Regions from separate parts of the Streptomyces sp. NPDC051310 genome, predicted to be linked through region 2. Evidence: riboswitches for the same ligand, from Rfam matches in the RefSeq annotation. Region 2 holds a riboswitch; the other holds the start of a gene.

Region 1 (4,780 bases), on a different contig from region 2:
ACCGCAGAATCGTCGCGGCAAGATCGAGAACGTGCTGGCGCAGGTGCGGGACCGTATCGGTGTCCCGCTCTACTTCGCCGTCTACCGCGACGGTGAGATCGAGTTGCTCGCCGTGGCCGACACGCCTGCCTCGCCCGCCGTCGAGGAGTGCGCCGACTTCCGCGAAACGGGCCACGCCCACGCGATCGGCCAGTGCCTGCTCGGCCAGCTCGACGAGGAGGCCCGGCTGGACCACCTCGACCGCCACCCCGTGCAGCCGGTCACTCCGTACACCGTCCGCGACCGGAAGTCCCTGCTGGACCGTCTGGCACGCGCCGATCGGATACAGCCCTCGGTGGAACGCCAGGAGTACGCGCTCGGAACGGTCTGCGCCGCCATTCCGGTCCCGGCGGGGTCGATGAAGGCGGCCATGGCAATTTCCGTCCCCCTCCATCAGGAGGAACGGCTGTGGCCCGCTGTTGACCGGCTCCGCGGAGAAGTGGGCTGGTTGCTGCGTTCCCTCGGCGTCTCTATCAGTATCTGAAAAATCACTCCTTGTGATCCTCCAGTGCCTCCAGGACGATGACGATTGAACTAAGAGGGCGGGAAGGGATCATTACTTGCCGTTATCGGCTCCGGCCTCCATCCCATTGCTGTTCATCACTGCTTCATCCACTGCGGGGTACATGATGCACGAGTCGGTTCAGGCCGAGGTCCTGATGAGCTTCGTCGTGTCCGAGGAGCTGGCCTTCAGGATTCCGGTCGAGCTCGGGTACGACACGACGGACCCCTTCGCGGTCCGGATGACCTTCCACCTGCCCGGTGACGCACCGGTGAGCTGGACTTTCGGGCGGGAGTTGCTCCTGGACGGGATCAACGCACCGAGCGGTGACGGCGACGTGCACATCGCGCCGACCGGTCCCGAGGATCTGTCGGACGTCAGCATCCGGCTGCAGGTCGGCAGCGACCGGGCGCTGTTCCGTGCGGGCGTGCCGCCCCTGGTGGCGTTCCTCGACCGGACCGACAAGCTGGTGCCCCTGGGACAGGAGCTCACGCTCGGTGATTTCGAGCAGCACCTGGAGGAGGCACTCGGACGGATCCTCGCCGAGGAGAACGCCGGCTGAGGTCACTGCTTGCGACGACGGCCCCGTCCGCCCCGTCCGCCGCGTCCGGCCGGGGCCGCGGCGGCCGCGGGACCCGGGCCGGTGCCGGCGCCCGGCCGGTCGGCGGAGACCACCAGGGCGGCCAGCGCCGTCGTGACCGGCACGGAGGCGACCAGCCCGATGGAGCCGACGAGGGTCCGTACGATCTCCTGCGCCACCAGCTCGCTGTTGGCGACCGTCCCCACACTGCTCTCCGCGATCGAGAAGAGCAGCAGCAGGGGCAGTGCCGCACCCGCGTACGCCAGGACCAGCGTGTTGACCACGGAGGCGATGTGGTCGCGTCCGATGCGGATACCGGCCCGGTACAGGGCGCGGGGGCCCATCTTCGGGTCGGCCTGGTGCAGTTCCCACACCGCGGACGTCTGGGTCACGGTCACGTCGTCGAGGACACCGAGGGAACCGATGATGACGCCGGCCAGCAGCAGACCCGACATGTCGATGTTCGGGTAGAGCCCGTGGATCAGACCGGTGTAGTCGTCGGTGTTGCCCGTGAGGGACGCCCACCCGATGAAGGCCGAGCCCAGCAGCCCGATCAGCAGCAGTGAGATGAGGGTGCCCAGCACGGCGACCGAGGTGCGGGCGGTGAGGCCGTGGCACAGGTACAGCGCCATCAGCATGATGGCGCTCGCCCCCACCACCGCCACGACCAGCGGGTTCGAGCCCTGGAGGATGGCCGGGAGGATGAAGACGGTCAGCACGACGAAGCTCGCCGCCAGGGCGATCAGCGCCATCACGCCGCGCATCCGGCCGACGGCCACCACCGCCAGGGCGAAGATCCCGGCGAGGATCGCCACCGGCATCCTGCGGTCGACGTCGGTGACCGAGTACTGGAGGTCGCGGGGCGCGTCGGGCGCGTACGCCACCACCACGCCCTGCCCCTGGTCGAGTTGGCGGGGCGAGTCCGGCTGCACGACCTCGACGAACCGGCGGCCCCGGTCCTTGCCCGTGGTGACCTCGACCGTCGCCTTCGCGCACTTCCCCTGCTGGGCGTTGACCGCCTCCCGGCCCTCCGGTGTCGTCGTGTCCCCGGTGGGCGGGACCTGCGCCGCGTTCACGTCCTTGCAGTCCACCCGCTCGACGCGGACGACCGTGCCCTGCTCGGTCTGCCGGTCGAAGCCCACACCCGTGCGCTCGTGGGCAGGCGCGCCACCTGGCCACAGCAGGGCGAGACCCACGACGACCGCCGTGGCGAAGGGGATCAGTACGGCCGCGATGACCTTGCGCAGATGCTGGGAGACGGGCGCGGCAGGGCCATGGCTGTGCGTATGACCGTGCGCATGCCGGTCCGGCTCGGGTGTCTCGTGCGTGGAAGTCACCGACCGATCATCGCAAGAACCGAGGGGGCCCTCTGTTCAGCGTGGCCGGAAGGACGCTAGCGTGGTGACACCTTTGCACACGCGGGAGCTCGGAGCACCGGGCTGAGAGGGCGCTGAAATCCGTACGAAGAGTACGGAAACGGCTGCGTCGACCGCCGAACCTGTTACCGGGTAATGCCGGCGTAGGGAGTAGGTCACGATGACCGTTCAGGACGCACGCACGCCTGCCTCGAATCGGAACGACGAGGCCGGGAAGTCCGTCGGATGGCACAAGGGGTACATCGAGGGTTCGCGCCCCGACCTTCGCGTGCCGGTCCGCAAGGTGCACCTCACCAACGGCAAGGACGTGACGCTGTACGACACGTCAGGGCCGTACACCGACCCGAGCGTCGAGACGGACGTACGCCGCGGCCTGCCGCCGTTGCGGGAGAACTGGATCATCGGGCGCGGCGACACCGAGGAGTACTCCGGCCGGCCGGTCCGCCCGGAGGACGACGGGATCAAGCACACCTCGCCGCGCGGCGGGCTGCGCAACCTCGACGCCGTCTTCCCGGGCCGGCCCCGCCAGCCCCGCCGGGGCCGTGACGGGCAGGCGGTCACGCAGCTCGCGTACGCCCGCCGCGGCGAGATCACGCCGGAGATGGAGTACGTCGCGCTCCGCGAGAACGTCTCCCCGGAGGTGGTGCGCGAGGAGATCGCGGCCGGGCGCGCGGTACTGCCGGCCAACGTCAACCACCCGGAGATCGAGCCGATGATCATCGGCAAGCGGTTCCTGGTGAAGGTCAACGCCAACATCGGCAACTCCGCCGTCACGTCCTCCATCGAGGAGGAGGTGGAGAAGATGACCTGGGCGACCCGCTGGGGTGCCGACACCGTCATGGACCTCTCCACCGGCCGGAACATCCACACCACCCGCGAGTGGGTGCTGCGCAACTCCCCCGTGCCGATCGGTACCGTGCCGCTCTACCAGGCCCTGGAGAAGGTCGACGGCAAGGCCGAGGAACTGACCTGGGAGATCTACAAGGACACGGTCATCGAGCAGGCCGAGCAGGGCGTCGACTACATGACGGTGCACGCCGGAGTCCTGCTGCGGTACGTGCCGTTGACCGCGCGCCGCAAGACCGGCATCGTCTCCCGCGGCGGTTCGATCATGGCTGCGTGGTGCCTGGCGCACCACAAGGAGTCGTTCCTGTACGAGAACTTCGAGGAGCTCTGCGAGATCCTCGCCGCGTACGACGTGACGTACTCGCTCGGTGACGGTCTGCGGCCCGGCTCGATCGCCGACGCCAACGACGAGGCGCAGTTCGCCGAACTGCGCACGCTGGGCGAGCTCAACCGGATCGCCAAGCGGTACAACGTGCAGACGATGATCGAGGGCCCGGGCCACGTCCCGATGCACAAGATCAAGGAGAACATCGACCTCCAGCAGGAGATCTGCGAGGAGGCGCCGTTCTACACGCTCGGCCCGCTGACCACCGATGTGGCGCCGGCGTACGACCACATCACGTCGGGCATCGGTGCTGCCATGATCGCCTGGTGGGGCACCGCGATGCTCTGCTACGTGACGCCCAAGGAGCACCTGGGGCTGCCCAACCGTGACGACGTGAAGACCGGTGTCATCACGTACAAGATCGCGGCGCACGCGGCCGACCTGGCCAAGGGCCACCCCGGGGCGCAGGAGTGGGACGACGCCCTGTCGGACGCGCGCTTCGAGTTCCGCTGGGAGGACCAGTTCAACCTGGCCCTCGACCCGGACACCGCAAGGGAGTTCCACGACGAGACGCTGCCCGCGGAGCCCGCCAAGACCGCCCACTTCTGCTCCATGTGCGGTCCGAAGTTCTGCTCGATGAAGATCTCGCAGGACATCCGGCGGGAGCACGGCGGCGATCTGAAGCAGGACGAGATCCAGGCGGGGATGGCGGAGAAGTCCGCCGAGTTCGCCGCTGCGGGGAACCGGGTCTATCTGCCGCTGGCGGACTGACCCCGGCCGCGCGGACGCGGCGACGCATCCTCGAACGGATGTTTCACGTGAAACGGCGCCGGGGCACCGGTCAGTCCGGCTGGTGCTCCGGGCCGCCGAAGTCCGGGCTGGTGAAGTCCGGGCTGGTGAACGTGGGACGCGCCGCCGTGCCGCCCTCGCTCGGGCTGGAGAAATCGGGGCCGCTGTAACCGACCTTCGGCAGCTGCCCGACCTTGCGCGGAGGGACCCCGGAGGCCGGGTCCGCGCTCGGATCGGCCAGGGCGTCCCGCAGGAACGGCATGATGCCGCGTTCGAGCAGGGCGTGCCGCCAGGCCTCTCTCGCGCGGGCGATCTCGTCGGGC
Region 2 (4,780 bases):
GGGACGCTCGTGAGCGACCAGGGCACCAGGAACTGACGGGCCCTACCGGGTCCGTTCCGGACCGACCCGTCCCGCCCCGATGCCCTGATCCGGGGATGGACAAAGCCCTGCCGGTCGGACACCGTGCAGGAGCGTAAAGACGCGCCTACTCAAGACACGCAGGAGCAAGTGGTGATCGAAGAGACCCTCCTCGAGGCCGAGGAGAAGATGGAGAAGGCCGTCGTGGTCGCCAAGGAGGACTTCGCCGCGATCCGCACCGGCCGTGCGCACCCGGCGATGTTCAACAAGATCGTCGCCGACTACTACGGCGCCCTGACGCCGATCAACCAGCTGGCGTCGTTCTCCGTGCCGGAGCCGCGCATGGCCGTGGTGACCCCGTTCGACAAGAGCGCGCTGCGCAACATCGAGCAGGCCATCCGCGACTCGGACCTCGGCGTCAACCCGAGCAACGACGGCAACATCATCCGTGTGGTGTTCCCCGAGCTCACCGAGGAGCGCCGCCGCGACTACATCAAGGTGGCCAAGGGCAAGGCCGAGGACGCCAAGATCTCGATCCGCTCCGTCCGCCGCAAGGCCAAGGAGACCATCGACAAGTTCGTCAAGGACGGCGAGGTCGGCGAGGACGAGGGCCGCCGCGCCGAGAAGGAGCTCGACGACACCACCGCGAAGTACGTCGCGCAGGTGGACGAGCTGCTCAAGCACAAGGAAGCCGAGCTGCTCGAGGTCTGATGAACGACTCTTCCTGGGGGGCCCCGCCGCATGGCGGCTACTGGGGTCCGCCCGACCAGGGGCTCGCCGCGGGCCACGCCCCGGCAGCCCCGGCGGGTCCCGCATACGATGGGCAGGACGCGCAGCAGACGCGGCCCATGCCCCTCGTACCCGCCGACGTTCCCCCCTCGGGGTACGGACGCGGAGACCAGGACGACACCCGTGACCGGGGGACCGCTCGGCCGAGCGGTCCCCTGTTCCGTGACGAGATGCCGCAGGAGCCCATGACCCCGCCGTCGGGAGCGCCGCAGCCCCCGGGACAGCCGGAGCAGCCGGGTCCGCCCCAGAACCAGAAGAAGCGGGCCGGCCGGGACCTGCGGGCCGCGATAGGGGTCGGGGTCGCCCTCGGCACGGTGATCATCGCCTCGCTCTTCGTCGTCAAGGCCGTCTTCGTCGGCGTCATCGCGGTCGCCGTCGTGGTCGGGCTGTGGGAGCTGACCTCGCGCCTCCAGGAGCGCAAGGCCATCAAGGCCCCGCTCGTGCCGCTGGCGGTCGGCGGCGTGGCGATGGTCGTGGCCGGTTACGTACGCGGAACCGAGGGCGCCTGGGTGGCGATGGCGCTCACCGCGCTCGCGGTCCTCGTGTGGCGGATGACCGAACCGCCCGAGGGCTACCTCAAGGACGTCACGGCCGGCCTGTTCGCCGCCTTCTACGTGCCGTTCCTCGCGACGTTCGTGGCGCTCATGCTCACCGCGGACGACGGCCCCCTGCGGGTGTTCACCTTCCTGCTGCTGACCGTGGTCAGCGACACCGGCGCGTACGCGGTCGGCTGGCGCTTCGGCACCCACAAGCTCGCGCCGCGCATCAGCCCCGGCAAGACCCGCGAGGGGCTCGCCGGAGCGGTGGCGTTCGCGATGGCGGCGGGCGCGCTGTGCATGGAGTTCGCCATCGACGGCGGCACCTGGTGGCAGGGCCTGCTGCTGGGCCTCGCGGTCGCGGTGAGCGCCACGCTCGGCGACCTGGGCGAGTCGATGATCAAGCGGGACCTGGGCATCAAGGACATGGGCACCCTGCTCCCCGGGCACGGCGGCATCATGGACCGCCTGGACTCGCTGCTGCCGACCGCGCCGGTGGTGTGGCTGCTGCTGGTGCTGTTCGTCGGGGCGGGCTGACCGACCCGGGCGCCGGCCGCCCGGGGCCGGTGCGCCGCCGGGAACAGGCCGCAGCGCCATCCGGTTACCCTGGAAGGGCCCGTCGCGTCGAGGCGGCGGGCCCTTTCGGCCCCGCGCACCGCGGGGATCATCCGGTGAGGTCACCCGGCTCACGTACCGCGGCCTCGTCTTACTGAGGAGTACCAGGTCATGGCACCCCCCGCCCCGGGAGAACTCACCTTCGTCGCGCCCCGCGGGGCGAAGAAGCCGCCGCGGCACCTCGCCGACCTCTCGCCCGCCGAGCGCAAGGAAGCCGTCGCCGCGATCGGCGAGAAGCCGTTCCGCGCCAAGCAGCTCTCCCAGCACTACTTCGCGCGGTACGCGCACGACCCGGCCGCGTGGACGGACATCCCCGCCGCGTCCCGGGAGAAGCTCGCCGCGGAGCTGCTGCCGGACCTGATGTCCGTCGTCCGGCACATCTCGTGCGACGACGACACCACCCGCAAGACCCTGTGGCGGCTCCACGACGGCACGCTCGTCGAGTCGGTCCTCATGCGCTACCCCGACCGCGTGACCATGTGCATCTCGTCGCAGGCGGGCTGCGGCATGAACTGCCCGTTCTGCGCCACCGGCCAGGCCGGCCTCGACCGCAACCTGTCGACGGCCGAGATCGTGCACCAGATCGTCGACGGCATGCGCGCCCTGCGTGACGGCGAGGTCCCCGGGGGCCCGGCCCGCCTGTCCAACATCGTCTTCATGGGCATGGGCGAGCCGCTCGCCAACTACAACCGGGTCGTCGGCGCCATCCGCCGCCTCACCGACCCCGAGCCCGACGGCCTCGGCCTGTCGCAGCGCGGCATCACCGTCTCCACCGTGGGCCTGGTCCCCGCCATGCTGCGGTTCGCCGACGAGGGCTTCAAGTGCCGCCTCGCCGTCTCGCTGCACGCCCCCGACGACGAGCTGCGCGACACCCTCGTCCCCGTCAACACGCGCTGGAAGGTCCGGGAGGTGCTGGACGCCGCCTGGGAGTACGCCGAGAAGTCCGGCCGCCGCGTCTCCATCGAGTACGCGCTCATCCGCGACATCAACGACCAGGCCTGGCGCGGCGACCTGCTGGGCCGGCTGCTCAAGGGCAAGCGGGTCCACGTCAACCTGATCCCGCTCAACCCGACCCCCGGGTCGAAGTGGACCGCCTCCCGCCCCGAGGACGAGAAGGCGTTCGTCGAGGCGATCGCCGCCCACGGCGTCCCCGTCACCGTGCGGGACACCCGAGGCCAGGAGATCGACGGTGCCTGTGGACAGCTCGCGGCGGCGGAACGCTGACCTTGTAGTCTGGCCTCGAACACATCTGCATATTCCGACAGGGGAGCGCCACAGCGCTGAGAGTGCGGCACACGCCGGCGACGCAAGCACGGCGGCTGCAGACCCTCTGAACCTCGCCCAGGTCATTCTGGGTAGGAAGTTCGGTCGTTACTCGAGCTGTTGCGCCCTGCCCACCGGACGGACCCGGTGGGCAGGGCCGCGTCTCTTCCTGGTCACACCCAGGAGGAATCTCAGTGAGCACCACCACCAGGATCGCGGCCGGCGTCCTCGCCGCCGCGATCGGCGTCACGACGCTCACCGCCTGCGGCGGTGACGCCGGCGAGAAGTCCGAGGGCGGCGGTACGGCGTCCAAGACCGTGACCCTCGTCAGCCACGACTCCTTCAACGCCTCCCCGGCCGTCCTGAAGGAGTTCACCCGGCAGACCGGCTACACGGTCAAGGTCCTCAAGAGCGGGGACGCCGGCGAGGCCGTCAACAAGGCGATCCTCACCAAGGGCGCCCCCCAGGGCGACGTCTTCTTCGGCGTCGACAACACCCTGCTCTCCCGCGCCCTCGACAACGGGCTCTTCGAGCCGTACGAGGCCAAGGGCCTGGACCGGGTTCCGGACGCTCTCCGGCTCGACGGGGACAAGCACCGGGTCACGCCGGTCGACAGCGGGGACGTCTGCGTCAACTACGACAAGAAGTACTTCGCCGACAAGAAGCTCGCGCCGCCGCAGACCTTCGACGACCTCGCCGCGCCGCGGTACAAGGACCTCCTCGTCGTCGAGAACCCCGAGCGGTCGTCCCCGGGCCTCGGCTTCCTGCTGGGCACGGCCGCCCGGTACGGCGACGACGGCTGGCAGGACTACTGGAAGAAGCTCAAGGCCAACGGCGTCAAGGTGGTCGACAGCTGGGAACTGGCCTACAACCAGGAGTTCTCCGGCTCCGCCGGCGGCAAGGAGGCCAAGGCGGACCGGCCGCTCGTCGTCTCCTACGCCTCCAGCCCGCCCGTCGAGGTCCTCTACGCCGAGCCGAAGCCGGCCGAGGCGCCCACCGGGGTCTCCACCGGCACCTGCTTCCGCCAGATCGAGTTCGCCGGCCTGCTGACCGGTGCGGAGAACCCCGACGGCGGCAAGGCCCTCATCGACTTCCTGATCGGCAAGAAGTTCCAGGAGGACATGCCGCTCCAGATGTTCGTGAACCCGGTGATCAAGGATGCCCAGCTGCCGGAGCTGTTCACCCGGCACGGCGTGACCGTCGACAAGCCGCACACCGTGGCACCCGCGAAGATCGCCGAGAAGCGCGACCAGTGGATCCGGTCGTGGGCCTCGCTCGTCCTGAAGTGACCCCGCTCCGGCGCGGCGCGCTGCGGGCGGGACTCATGGTCCTGCCCGTGGCGTTCTTCGCCGTCTTCTTCGCCTACCCCGTGGCCGCGATCGTCGGCCGCGGGCTGAGGACCCAGGACGGCGGCTGGCAGTTCGGGCGGCTCGGCGAGGTGCTCGGCCGGCCGGACATCCTGGACGTGCTGTGGTTCACCACCTGGCAGGCGCTCGCCTCCACCGCGCTCACCCTGCTGATCGGGCTGCCCGCGGCGTACGTCTTCGCCCGGCTGGAGT

Evidence for each region. Region 2 has a riboswitch for thiamine pyrophosphate ahead of ACIA79_RS07510 (thiamine ABC transporter substrate binding subunit). Riboswitches for the same ligand answer to the same signal wherever they lie in the genome.
Region 1: linked by a shared signal. The riboswitch ahead of thiC (phosphomethylpyrimidine synthase ThiC) and the one ahead of ACIA79_RS07510 (thiamine ABC transporter substrate binding subunit) in region 2 are both predicted to bind thiamine pyrophosphate.

What each region holds. Positions count from the first base shown of each region.
Region 1 is NZ_JBITEO010000015.1:160,762-165,541, reverse strand. Features, by position in the region: gene ACIA79_RS22510 (IclR family transcriptional regulator) at 1-523, shown strand, start outside; gene ACIA79_RS22505 (SsgA family sporulation/cell division regulator) at 669-1,103, shown strand; gene ACIA79_RS22500 (YibE/F family protein) at 1,106-2,458, opposite strand; TPP riboswitch at 2,530-2,664, shown strand; gene thiC (phosphomethylpyrimidine synthase ThiC) at 2,658-4,439, shown strand; gene ACIA79_RS22490 (hypothetical protein) at 4,510-4,780, opposite strand, start outside.
Region 2 is NZ_JBITEO010000004.1:106,418-111,197, reverse strand. Features, by position in the region: gene pyrH (UMP kinase) at 1-36, shown strand, start outside; gene frr (ribosome recycling factor) at 172-729, shown strand; gene ACIA79_RS07520 (phosphatidate cytidylyltransferase) at 729-1,880, shown strand; gene rlmN (23S rRNA (adenine(2503)-C(2))-methyltransferase RlmN) at 2,070-3,182, shown strand; TPP riboswitch at 3,212-3,338, shown strand; gene ACIA79_RS07510 (thiamine ABC transporter substrate binding subunit) at 3,416-4,510, shown strand; gene ACIA79_RS07505 (ABC transporter permease) at 4,546-4,780, shown strand, end outside.